DNA from 2 places in the Mesorhizobium sp. M0833 genome. Region 1 is predicted to be linked to the other one. Evidence: riboswitches for the same ligand, from Rfam matches in the RefSeq annotation. Region 1 holds a riboswitch; the other holds the start of a gene.

What was found. A riboswitch is a leader RNA that binds a small molecule or an ion and turns the genes downstream of it on or off. The one in region 1 is predicted to bind thiamine pyrophosphate.
Region 2: linked by a shared signal. The riboswitch ahead of thiC (phosphomethylpyrimidine synthase ThiC) and the one ahead of thiB (thiamine ABC transporter substrate binding subunit) in region 1 are both predicted to bind thiamine pyrophosphate.

What each region holds. Positions count from the first base shown of each region.
Region 1 is NZ_JAMYOQ010000002.1:124,024-130,063, reverse strand. It holds gene NKH98_RS02770 (ABC-F family ATP-binding cassette domain-containing protein) at 1-663, opposite strand, end outside; gene NKH98_RS02765 (thiamine diphosphokinase) at 665-1,309, opposite strand; TPP riboswitch at 1,450-1,564, shown strand; gene thiB (thiamine ABC transporter substrate binding subunit) at 1,608-2,621, shown strand; gene thiP (thiamine/thiamine pyrophosphate ABC transporter permease) at 2,862-4,481, shown strand; gene thiQ (thiamine ABC transporter ATP-binding protein) at 4,478-5,269, shown strand; gene NKH98_RS02745 (M48 family metalloprotease) at 5,524-6,040, shown strand, end outside.
Region 2 is NZ_JAMYOQ010000046.1:18,695-24,734, reverse strand. It holds gene NKH98_RS30515 (ABC transporter ATP-binding protein) at 1-466, shown strand, start outside; partial or broken gene NKH98_RS30510 (cyclic nucleotide-binding domain-containing protein) at 822-1,150, shown strand; gene NKH98_RS30505 (Fic family protein) at 1,315-2,859, shown strand; TPP riboswitch at 3,027-3,143, shown strand; gene thiC (phosphomethylpyrimidine synthase ThiC) at 3,247-5,082, shown strand; gene thiO (glycine oxidase ThiO) at 5,079-6,040, shown strand, end outside.

The DNA.
Region 1 (6,040 bases):
CTTGTGCTGCTCGCGCTCTTCCTCCTCCAGCACCGTGTCGCGCCATTCCTCGAAACAGCCAAAGCCCTTGTCGAGACGGCGGGTCTGGCCGCGGTCGAGCCAGATTGTGGCGCGTGACACGCGCTCGAGAAAACGGCGGTCATGCGAGATGACGACCAGTGCCGAGGAGGTGCGGGCAAGCTCCTCCTCCAGCCATTCGATGACCGACAGGTCAAGATGGTTTGTCGGCTCATCGAGGAGGAGAATGTCGGGCTCCGGCGCCATGACGCGGGCGAGTGCCGCACGCCTCGCCTCGCCGCCGGAGAGGTCGTTCGGCCGTTCTTCGCCGGTCAGGCCGAGATGCTCCATCAGATAGGTGGCGCGATAGGGATCGTCGGCGGGCCCGAGCCCCGCCTCGACATAGGCGCGGACGGTCGCAAAACCTTCCATGTCGGGCATTTGCGGCAAGTAGCGCACGGTTGCCGAAGGCTGGCGGAAGACTTCACCGTCCTGCGGCTCGATCAGCCCGGCGGCGATCTTGAGCAGCGTCGACTTGCCCGAACCGTTGCGGCCGACCAGGGCGATCTTGTCGCCAGCTGAGGCCGTCAGGGCGGCACCGTCGAGCAGCGGCGTGCCGCCAAAGGTCAGCTTTATCCCGTCGAGATTGAGAAGCGGCGGTGCCATGTCAGCTTTCAGGTAAGGGAAAAGGATGCGCGAGCAGCAGCGCGCGGCCGCTGGCCAGCGCGATTTCCAACCGGCCCCTGACCTCGTTGGAAATGGTCAGCGACGAGCCGAACGCAACCTCGACATGGTCGAGCGGCCATTTGGCACCGGTGACGCTCAGGCCGGCGAGATCGGAGAAGCCGAGCACCGAAAACAGCGTGCCGTCGGCATAGTCGAAGCCAGTCTTTCCGGGCAGCAAGGGAATGCCTTCCTGTGCGCCGCTGGTCAAAAGCACGTCCGTCCCGCCTTCCGCCAGCCGGACGCTCAGCGCCAGATGCAGGAAGATGTGATCGGTGCGTTTGCCGCCGAAAGCACCTGCGAGCACAAGGCTGGTCGCGCCGCGTTCGAGCGCGGCGGCGATAGCGAGTTCACCGTCGGTCTTGTCCTTTTCGGCGGAAAACACCTGCCGTGGCACAGCGGCCAGATCCTCCGGCAACTCGGCAGGCACGGAATCGAAATCGCCGACCCAGAGTTCCGGCCTCAGGCCCAGCATACGGGCATGGCCGATGCCGGCATCCGCAGCGATGACGCGCGAGCCTTCGACCTGGCGGTCGAGCAGCGGCGTGCGGATGAGATCGCCGCCAAGCAGGATGGTGAATTTGCTCATATCTCGTGGCCCTTACCAGCCCTGCCCCAGAAACGGAAGAATGAAACGGAAGATGAAACGGCAGACGAAACGGAAGGCTGGGCTTTGGATGCCCGGCAAACTTCCGCTTGCGCGGCACTTCGGCCGGGCCTATGTGTCGAGACGCTCTAACGGGGTGCCGGACGCGATCTTCGCGGACCGGCTGAGAGGCAAGACTGCCAACCCGCTGAACCTGATCCGGTTTGTACCGGCGGAGGGATTAGACGTTTCGGACAGCCCGACGCCTCAATTCCTTTCAACGCGAACGAAGGAGGCGCCGATGCGCAGTTTTTTCCACTCTCTTGTCCCGATTGTCCTGCTTGCGGCATCCGCGCTCGCCCTGCCAGGGCAGGCATCGGCACAGGATAGACTGACCATCTATACCTATGAAAGCTTCACCGCCGATTGGGGTCCGGGACCGGCGGTGAAGAAGGCCTTCGAGGCCGAGTGCAGTTGCGTCATCGAATTCGTCTCGGTCGCTGACGGCGTGGCGCTGCTCAACCGTGTGAAGCTGGAAGGGGCCGCCACCAAGGCCGATATCGTGCTTGGCCTCGATACCAATTTGACGGCGGACGCCAAGGCAACCGGCCTGTTTTCGCCGCATGGCACCATATCGGATGTCAGCGTGCCGGGCGACTGGCGCGACGATATTTTCGTGCCGTTCGACTATGGCTATTTCGCCGTCGTCTACGATACCGAAAAACTGAAGAACCCGCCGAACAGCCTCAGGGAATTGGTCGAGGGCGATGCCGGAGAGAAGATCGTCATCCAGGACCCGCGCACCTCGACGCCGGGCCTTGGCCTGCTGTTGTGGGTCAAGTCGGTCTATGGCGACAAGGCGCCCGAAGCCTGGGCCAAGCTCAAGGCAAAGGTGCTGACGGTGACGCCAGGCTGGAGCGAGGCCTACGGTCTGTTCACCAAGGGCGAGGCGCCGATGGTGCTGTCGTATACCACGTCGCCGGCCTACCACATGGTCGCCGAAAACACCGAGCGCTACCAGGCGGCGTCCTTCGAGGAAGGCGAATACCTGCAGATCGAAGTTGCGGGGATCACCACCAAGGGCGCGAAGAACCCGCTGGCGGAAAAGTTCATCGCCTTCATGACCGGACCGAAATTCCAGGATGTCATTCCCGAAACCAACTGGATGTTCCCGGCCGGCAAGACCGACAAGCCGCTCAATCCGGCGTTCGACAAGCTTGTCAAACCGACCAAGACCTTGCTGTTCAGCCCGGAGGACGTCGCGGCCCACCGCAAGGCCTGGGTCGATGAGTGGCTGGCGGCGATGAGCAAGTAGCTTTGGCCGATTGATCGAAGATGATCGCTCTACGGCGCCCCCCTCTGTCCTGCCGGACATCTCCCCCACAAGGGGTGAGATTGGCAGTTTCAGCGCTCCGCTCATTCCAGCAACATCGGCGACTGGCGAAAGCCGCCGTGCCGTCCGATCTCCCCCCTTGTGGGGGAGATGTCCGGCAGGACAGAGGGGGGCGCGAAGGAACGCAATCCTCACTAAGAATCTCGAATCTGGTGGTCTAGCGTGCAACGCGCACCATCATCTGACTCCCGCATCACCGCCGGCATCGTCGCGCTCGCCGCCATCGCGTTGCTGATCGGCGGTGCATTCACCGGGCTCGTCGTCGAAGCCACACGTGACCCGTCCGGTGTCGCCTCCGCCTTCGATTCGTATCTCTTGCGTATCGTCCGTTTCACGCTCTGGCAGGCTCTGCTGTCGACCCTGCTCTCCGTCGCGCCAGCGCTGTTCGTCGCGCGTGCCCTGTCGCGGCATCCACAGTTTTTCGGGCGAGGCTTTATCCTGCAGCTTTTCGCCGTGCCACTGGCGCTGCCGGCCATTGTTGCCGCACTCGGTGTCTTGGCGCTCTATGGCCGCGCCGGCTATTTTGCCGGCACGCTGGGCGCGCTAGGCGGCCAGAGCTGGCCCGGCATCTATGGCCTGTCGGGCATACTCGTCGCCCATGTCTTCTTCAACCTGCCGCTGGCGACGCGGCTGTTCCTGGAGGCGTTGCAGACCGTGCCGGCCGACCAATGGCGGCTGGCGGGCCAGCTTGGCATGGGTGCTGTGCCGGCCTTCCGGCTGATCGAATCGCCGCCGCTGCGTGCGGCCTTGCCGGGCGTTGCCGGGCTCGTTTTCATGCTGTGCATCACCTCCTTCACCATCGTGCTTACGCTCGGCGGCGGACCCAGCGCGACGACGCTGGAGGTTGCCATCTACCAGGCGCTGCGTTTCGACTTCGACCCGGCGCGGGCTGTGACGCTGACCCTGCTGCAGATTGCCCTGACCTTCGTGGTCGTGCTGGCCTTGACGCGGCTTGGCGCCAATATGACCGGCGACGCCAATCTGCCGGTGGCGCCGCGCCGGTATTTTTCAGCCGGTGCGGCCGAGACCGTGCTGAACGCGCTGGTGATCGGGCTGGCACTGTTCTTTGTCGCCGGGCCGATGGCGGCCACGCTGGCGGCCGGGCTTGGCGCCGATCTCGGCCGCCTTGCCGGCGAGAGCGCGGTGCGGCAAGCGACGGCGACCAGTGCCGCGCTGTCCGTCTTATCGGCGCTGCTCTCCCTGGCGCTGTCGCTGTCGCTGGTCATGGCGCGCCGGGCGCTGGCGCTCACCCGGCGGACAGGCGGGCGGACGGTGCTCGAACATCTGGCCGACACCGGTGCGGGGTTCGTCCTGGTGGTGCCGCCCATCGTCATCGGCGCCGGCTGGTTCCTCTTCCTGCGCACCGTCAGCGATGTCTTTGCGATCGCCCCTGTCATGGTCGTTGCGGTCAATGCGGTGATGGCGATGCCGTTCGCCATCCGCGCCATCCGCCCTGCCTATGACGCGGCGAGCGAACGCCACGAACGGCTTTGCGCACAGCTTGGCATCTCGGGCTGGAACCGGTTGCGGCTGGTCGACTGGCCGTCGCTGCGGCGGCCGCTCGCCACCGGCTTCGCTTTCGCCATGGCGCTGTCGCTCGGCGATCTTGGCGTCATTGCGCTGTTCGGCAGCGATTCCGTGCAAACCTTGCCCTACCTGCTGCTGGCCCGCATGGGCAGTTACCGCACCGAGGATGCGGCCGGGCTGGCGCTGCTGCTCGGCCTTGTCTGCCTGGCGCTGGTGCTGACCGCGGACTGGATGGGAAGGAGGGAGAAAACATGATGCCGATCAGCCCGGAACGGTCCATTTCGGTGGAAAAAGGCGCGGCCGTGCGGCTCGATAATGTCTCGTTCAGCTATGGTGAAACGCCGCTTATATTCGATGTCGATTTCCCGGCGTCGGAAATCACCGCCATCATGGGGCCGAGCGGTTCGGGAAAGTCGACACTGCTTAATCTGGTGGCCGGTTTCGAGGCGCCACGGTCAGGCCGCGTGCTCATCGGCGGCGCCGACGTCAGCACCGCGCCGCCATCAGCGCGGCCGGTATCGATGGTGTTCCAGGAAAACAACCTGTTTGCCCATCTGTCCCTCGAGCAGAATGTCGGGCTCGGCCGCTCGCCTTCGCTCAGGCTGAGCGAGGCTGACCGCGCCGCAATCGCCGCAGCGCTGAAGCGCGTCGGCCTGGCCGGCAAGGAAAGCCGACTGCCGCGCGAACTCTCCGGCGGCGAGCGGCAGCGCGTCGCGCTCGCCCGGGTTTTAGTGCGCGACCGGCCGGTACTCTTGCTCGACGAGCCGTTCGCTTCGCTCGGACCGGCACTGCGCGACGACATGCTCGACCTGGTGGCCGACGTCCATTCGGAGCAGCGCATGACGGTGCTATTCGTCACGCACCAGCCGGACGATGCGCGCCGTATCGGCCAAAACATGGTTTTCCTGGACGGTGGCACGGTTGCCGCGACCGGCGCCGCCGCCGATTTTTTCGTTGGGGCTGGACCGGAGGCATTCCGACGCTATATCGGCTCGGGTCCGTTTGCAGCTGGATCACGAGATGTTGCCCGGAAGCGGACATAATTTATGGTCAAACCGAAGGAAGGCGAAGCGGCGCTTGCTTGCCATGGTCGAGGTAGTGTGGCTAGGTCCGCCAGGAGCTGGTCCGGCTTAGACCGTGATTTGCCCTTGCTGCCTCGTATCTGTCGGACGCACGAAGGACGCCGTAGCACTTGATTTTGCGCGTGATGCTTTCCGGAAATCGCGCCCGATTTTCGCGGTCACGTCCCGGGACTTGAAAGGAAGCCGATCTGCCGACCGGCATCGACAATCGGAGGGTGAAACCGCTGGCGCGCTTTCTGGCGCTGGCCGGTCTTGCCGTGGCGCTGGCAAGCTGCCAGATGTTCACGCCTCCCGACGTGCAGGAATCGGGCTTCCAGCCCTCCGACAAGCCGATTACGGTCGACAATGTCGCCGCTAACAGCAGGCTCGCCGAACTGGCGAAGGCGCAGCACCCGCGCATCCTCGCCACCTATGGCGGCGAGTATTCCGACCCCAAGCTCGAGCGCATGGTGGCCAAGGTCGTCGGCAGGCTGACCGTGGTGTCGGCCAACCCAACCCAGACCTACCGCATCACCATCCTCAACTCGCCCAACGTCAATGCCTTCGCGCTGCCGGGCGGCTATCTCTACATCACCCGCGGCCTGCTGGCGTTGGCCAACGATTCAGCCGAGCTTGCCGCCGTCATCGCGCATGAGATGGGCCACGTTACGGCCAATCACGGCCTGCAGCGCCAGCAGCTGGAAGCCGAAGAGGGGTTGGCGACCAAGGTCGTTTCGGACGTGCTCGGCGACA
Region 2 (6,040 bases), on a different contig from region 1:
CCGCGTCGGCATTCTGCGAGACGGCAAGCTGGTGCAGGAAGGCCCGCCCGAGGAGATCTACAATCGGCCGAAGAGCGAGTTCGCCGCCACCTTCCTCGGCGATGCCAACATTTTTCGTGGCGAGAGCACAGGCAACGGCATCCGGCTGCCGGACGGCACAGCGATTTTCGCTGGATCTGGCGCCAACCTTGCCCCTGGCGCAAAGGCCAGTTGCGCCGTACGGCCCGAACGCATCCGCATCTTCACTGATGATGCCGAGGCTACGGATGCGGCCAATGCGAATGTGCTGCGAGGCCAGGTGTCGAAGCGCATCTTCGCCGGAAATAGCAGCACCTACTTTGTCGAGCGTGCTGGCCAGACGCTCAAGGTGATTGTGCTGAACACCGGTGCCGTCAGGCTGCCGGAAGGTCAGGATGTCGTGCTGCGTTGGTCGCCGGAAAGCACGGTCTCGATCGTGTCGGGGTAGTAGGCCAAAGATGCACCACTGACCGACTCAGATGGGGAGTGTGGATGGCATGGCGTTTGTGATGGCAAAAAGATTGCAGCATTCCTGGTTGAGGTCGGCGCCTCAATTTCCCTGAGCGACAGGATCGGTCGGTGTATTTGGATGGTGTCAATCCGGCGCCCTCTTCTCTCCCGGATCGTGCATGGTACCCCGAAAACCGTTCTGCATTGCTCCCAACGGCCTGACGATCCTGCGCAGCATTGGGCCAGACCGCTAGCGCCTCTGCGCTAGGTAATTTCCCGGAGGGACATAACCGAATTTCGCGGCCTGCGGAATCGCGCGATTGCCGTGTCACGGACCAACCGGGAAAACAGCCATGCACGCCCAATCCACCTCCAGAATTTCGCTGCCGTCACACTCTTTGCAGTCGAGCCTGCCTGCAGCATTCGATCCGACACCGCTACAGCCGGTCAGCTTCTTTCCCTCCGGTTCGGAAATCTATGCCCAAGGTGAAAAAGCCGGAGCCTTCTATCAGGTCGAGTTGGGCGGCGTCCGTATTTACCGCCTGCTTGCGGACGGCCGCAGGCAGATAAGCGCCTTCCATCTGGCTGGAGAGACATTCGGCTCGAAGCCGACACCACCCATCATTTCTTCGCCGAAGCCATCAATGCCACGGGTGTGCGCGTCTTTTGCTTTGCCACTGGTGCAAAATATCGGCCGGTGGCGGAATTGTTACTTTGTCGACTTCAGCAATGTGTTAGAATCGTTTTTCGGAAAAAGTGGCCTTGTGGCATCAATTTTCATGGAATAGGATCATTTTTCAGAGTTTTGCGGAACTGACCAAAATTCGATAGAAGGCTTCGCTTTTCATGCCTGCGGCGCAACAGCACCAATTTTCAGGTCCTGTTACTGTTTTTCAGGAAATCCGCCTTCCTGAAAGGGCCACCCCGGCCGGGTACAGCGCCCTGATAGGAGCCTACAGGCTCGCCGTGCCCTTGCCCCGCACGTTGTTCGCTACTGGCGAGCATCATCGCATTACCGAACGGGATGGCTGGCGGATCATGACTCCCCGCCATGCCCCAAATCCTACCCTCGAAGGTCACCTGACCTTCGCGCTCAAGTACGAGGGACTGGACCTTGCCGTCCTCAAGCGGCTGTTCCAAGTGACCGGTCCCGCGCCGATCGAGGCGCTGGTCCGTGAAAGTCGGACCGGCAGTTATGCCCGCCGCATCTGGTTTTTATATGAATGGCTGAGGGGCGCGCGCATCGATCTGCCGGACGCGGATGCCGGACGATACGTTCCGGTTGTCGATCCTGAGCTGCAGTGGCCCGGACGCGAGAAGACCGCTTCGCGCTACCGTGTAAGGGACAATCTCCCCGGCACGCGTGAGTTCTGCCCTCTGGTGTTCCGCACCAAGATTCTCGAAAAATTCATCGGCCTTGAACTATCGAGGCGCGCGGAGGCAATCGTAGCGGACGTGCCGCGCGACGTCCTTGCTCGGACCGCCGCCTTTCTTTTGCTCAAAGACTCGCGATCAAGTTACGCGATCGAGGGCGAGCGGCCGCCGCAAGATCGCATCCAACGCTGGGGCCGCGCGATCGGCGAAGCCGGCCGCCGGCCAATAGATCGCGATGAGCTGCTGCGTCTGCAAAGAATTGTACTCGGCGACGCCCGTTTCGTCAGACTGGGCTTCCAAAAAGAAGGAGGATTCGTCGGTGGGCATGACCGAGACAACCGCATGCCCCTGCCCGATCATATCAGCGCTCGGCCCGAGGACCTGCCGCAGCTAATTGATGGAATGGTGGCCTTCGATCAAGGCGCGGCGCAAAACCTTGATGCAGTTATAGCCGCCGCAATTCTCGCCTTCGGCTTTGTCTACATCCACCCGTTCGAGGACGGAAACGGCCGCATTCACCGCTACCTAATCCACCACGTTCTTGCCATGCACGGTTTCAATCCGCCGGGAGTGGTCTTTCCCGTCTCAGCGGCGATCCAGGACAAGATCAACGAGTACAGGGGCGTGCTCGAGAGCTATTCGCAACGCCTTCTGCCGTTGGTTGAATGGGAACCGACGCCCGAATTCAACGTCCGGGTTCTGAATGACACCGGTGATTTCTACCGTTTCTTCGATGCAACCCCACACGCCGAATTCCTCTATGCCTGCGTTCAGCGGACGATCGAACGGGACCTTCCGGAGGAAACCGCTTTTTTGCAGCGCTATGACCAATTTCGGCGGCAGGTGGACGCCTCTATCGACATGCCCGAGCGGCTGACGGACCTGCTCTTCCGTTTCCTTCACCAGAATGGTGGCCATCTGTCCAATCGCGCATGCGAAAAGGAATTCGCCGCGCTGACCAATGAGGAGGCAGGGAGAATCGAGGCCATCTACGCGCAAACCTTTGGTGGCAAGTGAAGGCGTAACCTTCACAAGGATCTTCAGGCCAACGGTTGCGATCCTTATCCCGGCCTTCGTCACCAACTCTTGGTTTGTCGAGTTTTTTCCGCACCGTCTGACCGACCGCCGATCACGGCCTCGGCCCAAATGCGCTTGACAAATCGACGCCGGCCCGTTCAACCTGAGGCATTCACCAGGGGGGTCCCGGCAAGGGGCTGAGATACTGCTGGCTTTCGCGGCGCAGTGACCCGTTGAACCTGATCCAGTTCATACTGGCGTAGGGACGGTGCAAGCGCTTTGCGGGAGTTTACGCCCCAGGTCCTGTTTCGGCAGGTCAACCAAAGCGTCTTTTCATCCTTCCGGCACAGAACTGGGTCTCCAATGCATGAGCAAAGGAGCCTCAAGATGAATGCCCTCACCCCAGCCGTCTCAACGGGACCGCTGCCTGCCTCACGGAAAATCCACAAGCGCGGCACCATCCACCCACAGATCAGGGTGCCGATGCGCGAAATCTCCGTCCATCCGACGGCCGGCGAGCCGCCCGTCACCGTCTACGATCCGTCCGGCCCTTATACCGACCCGGCTGTCGAAACCAGCATCGAAAAAGGCCTAGCCCGACTTCGCCACGAATGGATTTTGGCGCGCGGTGATGTCGAGGCCTGTGACGGGCGCCATGTCCGGCCGGAGGACAACGGGTTCGCTACGGGCGAACGCCTGACGCCAGAATTTCCCATTCGCAACCGGCCACTCAGGGCCAGGGTCGGCAAGGCGGTGACACAGCTTGCCTATGCGCGCGCCGGCATCATCACGCCCGAAATGGAGTTCGTCGCCATCCGCGAGAACCTTGGTCGAGAGATCCTGCATGGCAAGCTTGAGCGTGACGGCGAGGCTTTCGGCGCGACGCTGCCCGATTTCGTGACGCCGGAATTCGTCCGAGAGGAGGTGGCGCGCGGACGCGCAATCATTCCCGCCAACATCAACCATCCCGAGAGCGAACCGATGATCATCGGTCGCAATTTCCTGGTCAAGATCAACGCCAATATCGGTAACTCCGCCGTCACCTCGTCCATGGCCGAAGAGGTCGAAAAGATGGTGTGGGCGATCCGCTGGGGCGCCGATACGGTGATGGACCTGTCGACCGGCCGCAACATCCACAACATCCGCGACTGGATCGTGCGCAACTCGCCGGTGCCGATCGGCACGGTGCCGCTCTACCAGGCGCTCGAGAAGGTTGGCGGCATTGCCGAGGATCTGACCTGGGAGGTCTACCGCGACACGCTGATCGAGCAGGCCGAACAGGGCGTCGACTATTTCACCATCCATGCGGGCGTGCGGCTGCACTACATCCCGCTGACCGTTGACCGGGTCACGGGCATCGTCTCGCGCGGTGGCTCGATCATGGCCAGATGGTGCCTGCACCATCACCGGGAAAGCTTCCTCTACGAACATTTCGCCGAGATCTGCGACATTTGCCGCGGCTATGACGTGTCCTTTTCGCTGGGCGACGGCCTTCGTCCCGGCTCGATCGCCGACGCCAATGACGCAGCACAATTCGCCGAACTGGAAACGCTCGGCGAGTTGACAAAGATCGCCTGGGCCAAGGATTGCCAGGTCATGATCGAGGGGCCGGGCCATGTTCCCATGCACAAGATCAAGGAGAACATGGACAAGCAGCTCGAAGTCTGCGGCGAGGCGCCCTTCTATACGCTTGGGCCGCTGACGACCGACATCGCACCGGGCTACGACCACATCACCTCAGGCATCGGCGCGGCGATGATCGGTTGGTTCGGCACCGCCATGCTCTGCTACGTCACGCCCAAGGAGCATCTCGGCCTTCCCGATCGCAACGACGTCAAGATCGGCGTGATCACCTACAAGATAGCTGCCCATGCCGCCGACCTGGCAAAAGGTCATCCGGCGGCGAAAGTCAGGGATGATGCCCTTTCCCGCGCGCGCTTCGAATTCCGCTGGGAGGACCAGTTCAACCTGTCGCTCGATCCCGAAACCGCGCGGTCCTTCCACGATCAGACCTTGCCCAAGGAGGCGCACAAGCTGGCGCATTTCTGCTCGATGTGCGGGCCGAAATTCTGCTCGATGCGTATCTCCCACGACATCCGCGCCGAGGCGCAGAAGGAGGGCATGGCGGCGATGGCGGCGAAATACCGCGAGGGCGGCGATCTCTACATACCGGCTGACGAGACCCGCGCACCGGCCATGCCACAGGCGCGTGCGCCATCATGAGGGTGCTGGTCAAAGGGGCCGGCGTTGCCGGCCTCACCGCCGCCTTCGAGCTCGCCGCACGCGGCGCGGCGACCACCGTTGCCGAGACAAGGCCTGCCATCGAGGGCAATGCGTCGTGGTTCGCCGGTGGTATGCTCGCGCCATGGTGCGAGCGTGAAAGCGCCGAGCAGCCGGTGCTGGATCTCGGACGCGATGCTGCCGACTGGTGGGATGCGGTGCTACCGGGTCAGGTGATACGTGCCGGAACGTTGGTCGTGGCCGCGCTGCGTGATACTGGCGAGCTCGACCGGTTCGCCAGCCGCACGTCGGGATATCGGCGGGTCGCCGAAGACGAAATTTCACTCCTGGAACCCGACCTCGCCGGCCGCTTCTGGCGCGGATTGCTCTTCCCCGATGAGGCTCATCTCGACCCGCGCCAGGCGATGGTAGCACTTCACGACAAGCTCGCGGCCATGGGCGTCGAATTCCGCTTCGGCGCCGACGCCCAGCCTGTTTCCGGTTTCGATCGTCAGATCGACTGCACTGGAATCGCAGCAGCCGATGACAGGCTGCGCGGCGTTCGCGGCGAAATGCTGATCCTGCGCACGCCTGATCTCTCGCTGTCGCGCCCGGTCAGGCTGCTGCATCCGCGCTTTCCGCTTTATGCGGTGCCGCGTGCCGACACGCAGTTTATGATCGGCGCGACTATGGTTGAAAGCCAGTCCGCCGGACCGGTGACGGCGCGTTCGATGATGGAACTGCTCGGTGCCGCCTATGCCCTCCACCCGGCTTTTGGCGAGGCCGGGATCGTTGAAACAGGTGTCGGCATCCGTCCAGCCTTTCCCGACAATCTGCCGCGCGTGGAGGCACTTGGAACTTCCGTCGCGATCAATGGACTCTATCGCCATGGTTTTCTTCTCGCCCCTGCCATGGCGCGCCAGGCTGCCGACCTCGTTTTCAATCAAGACGCAACCAAGGA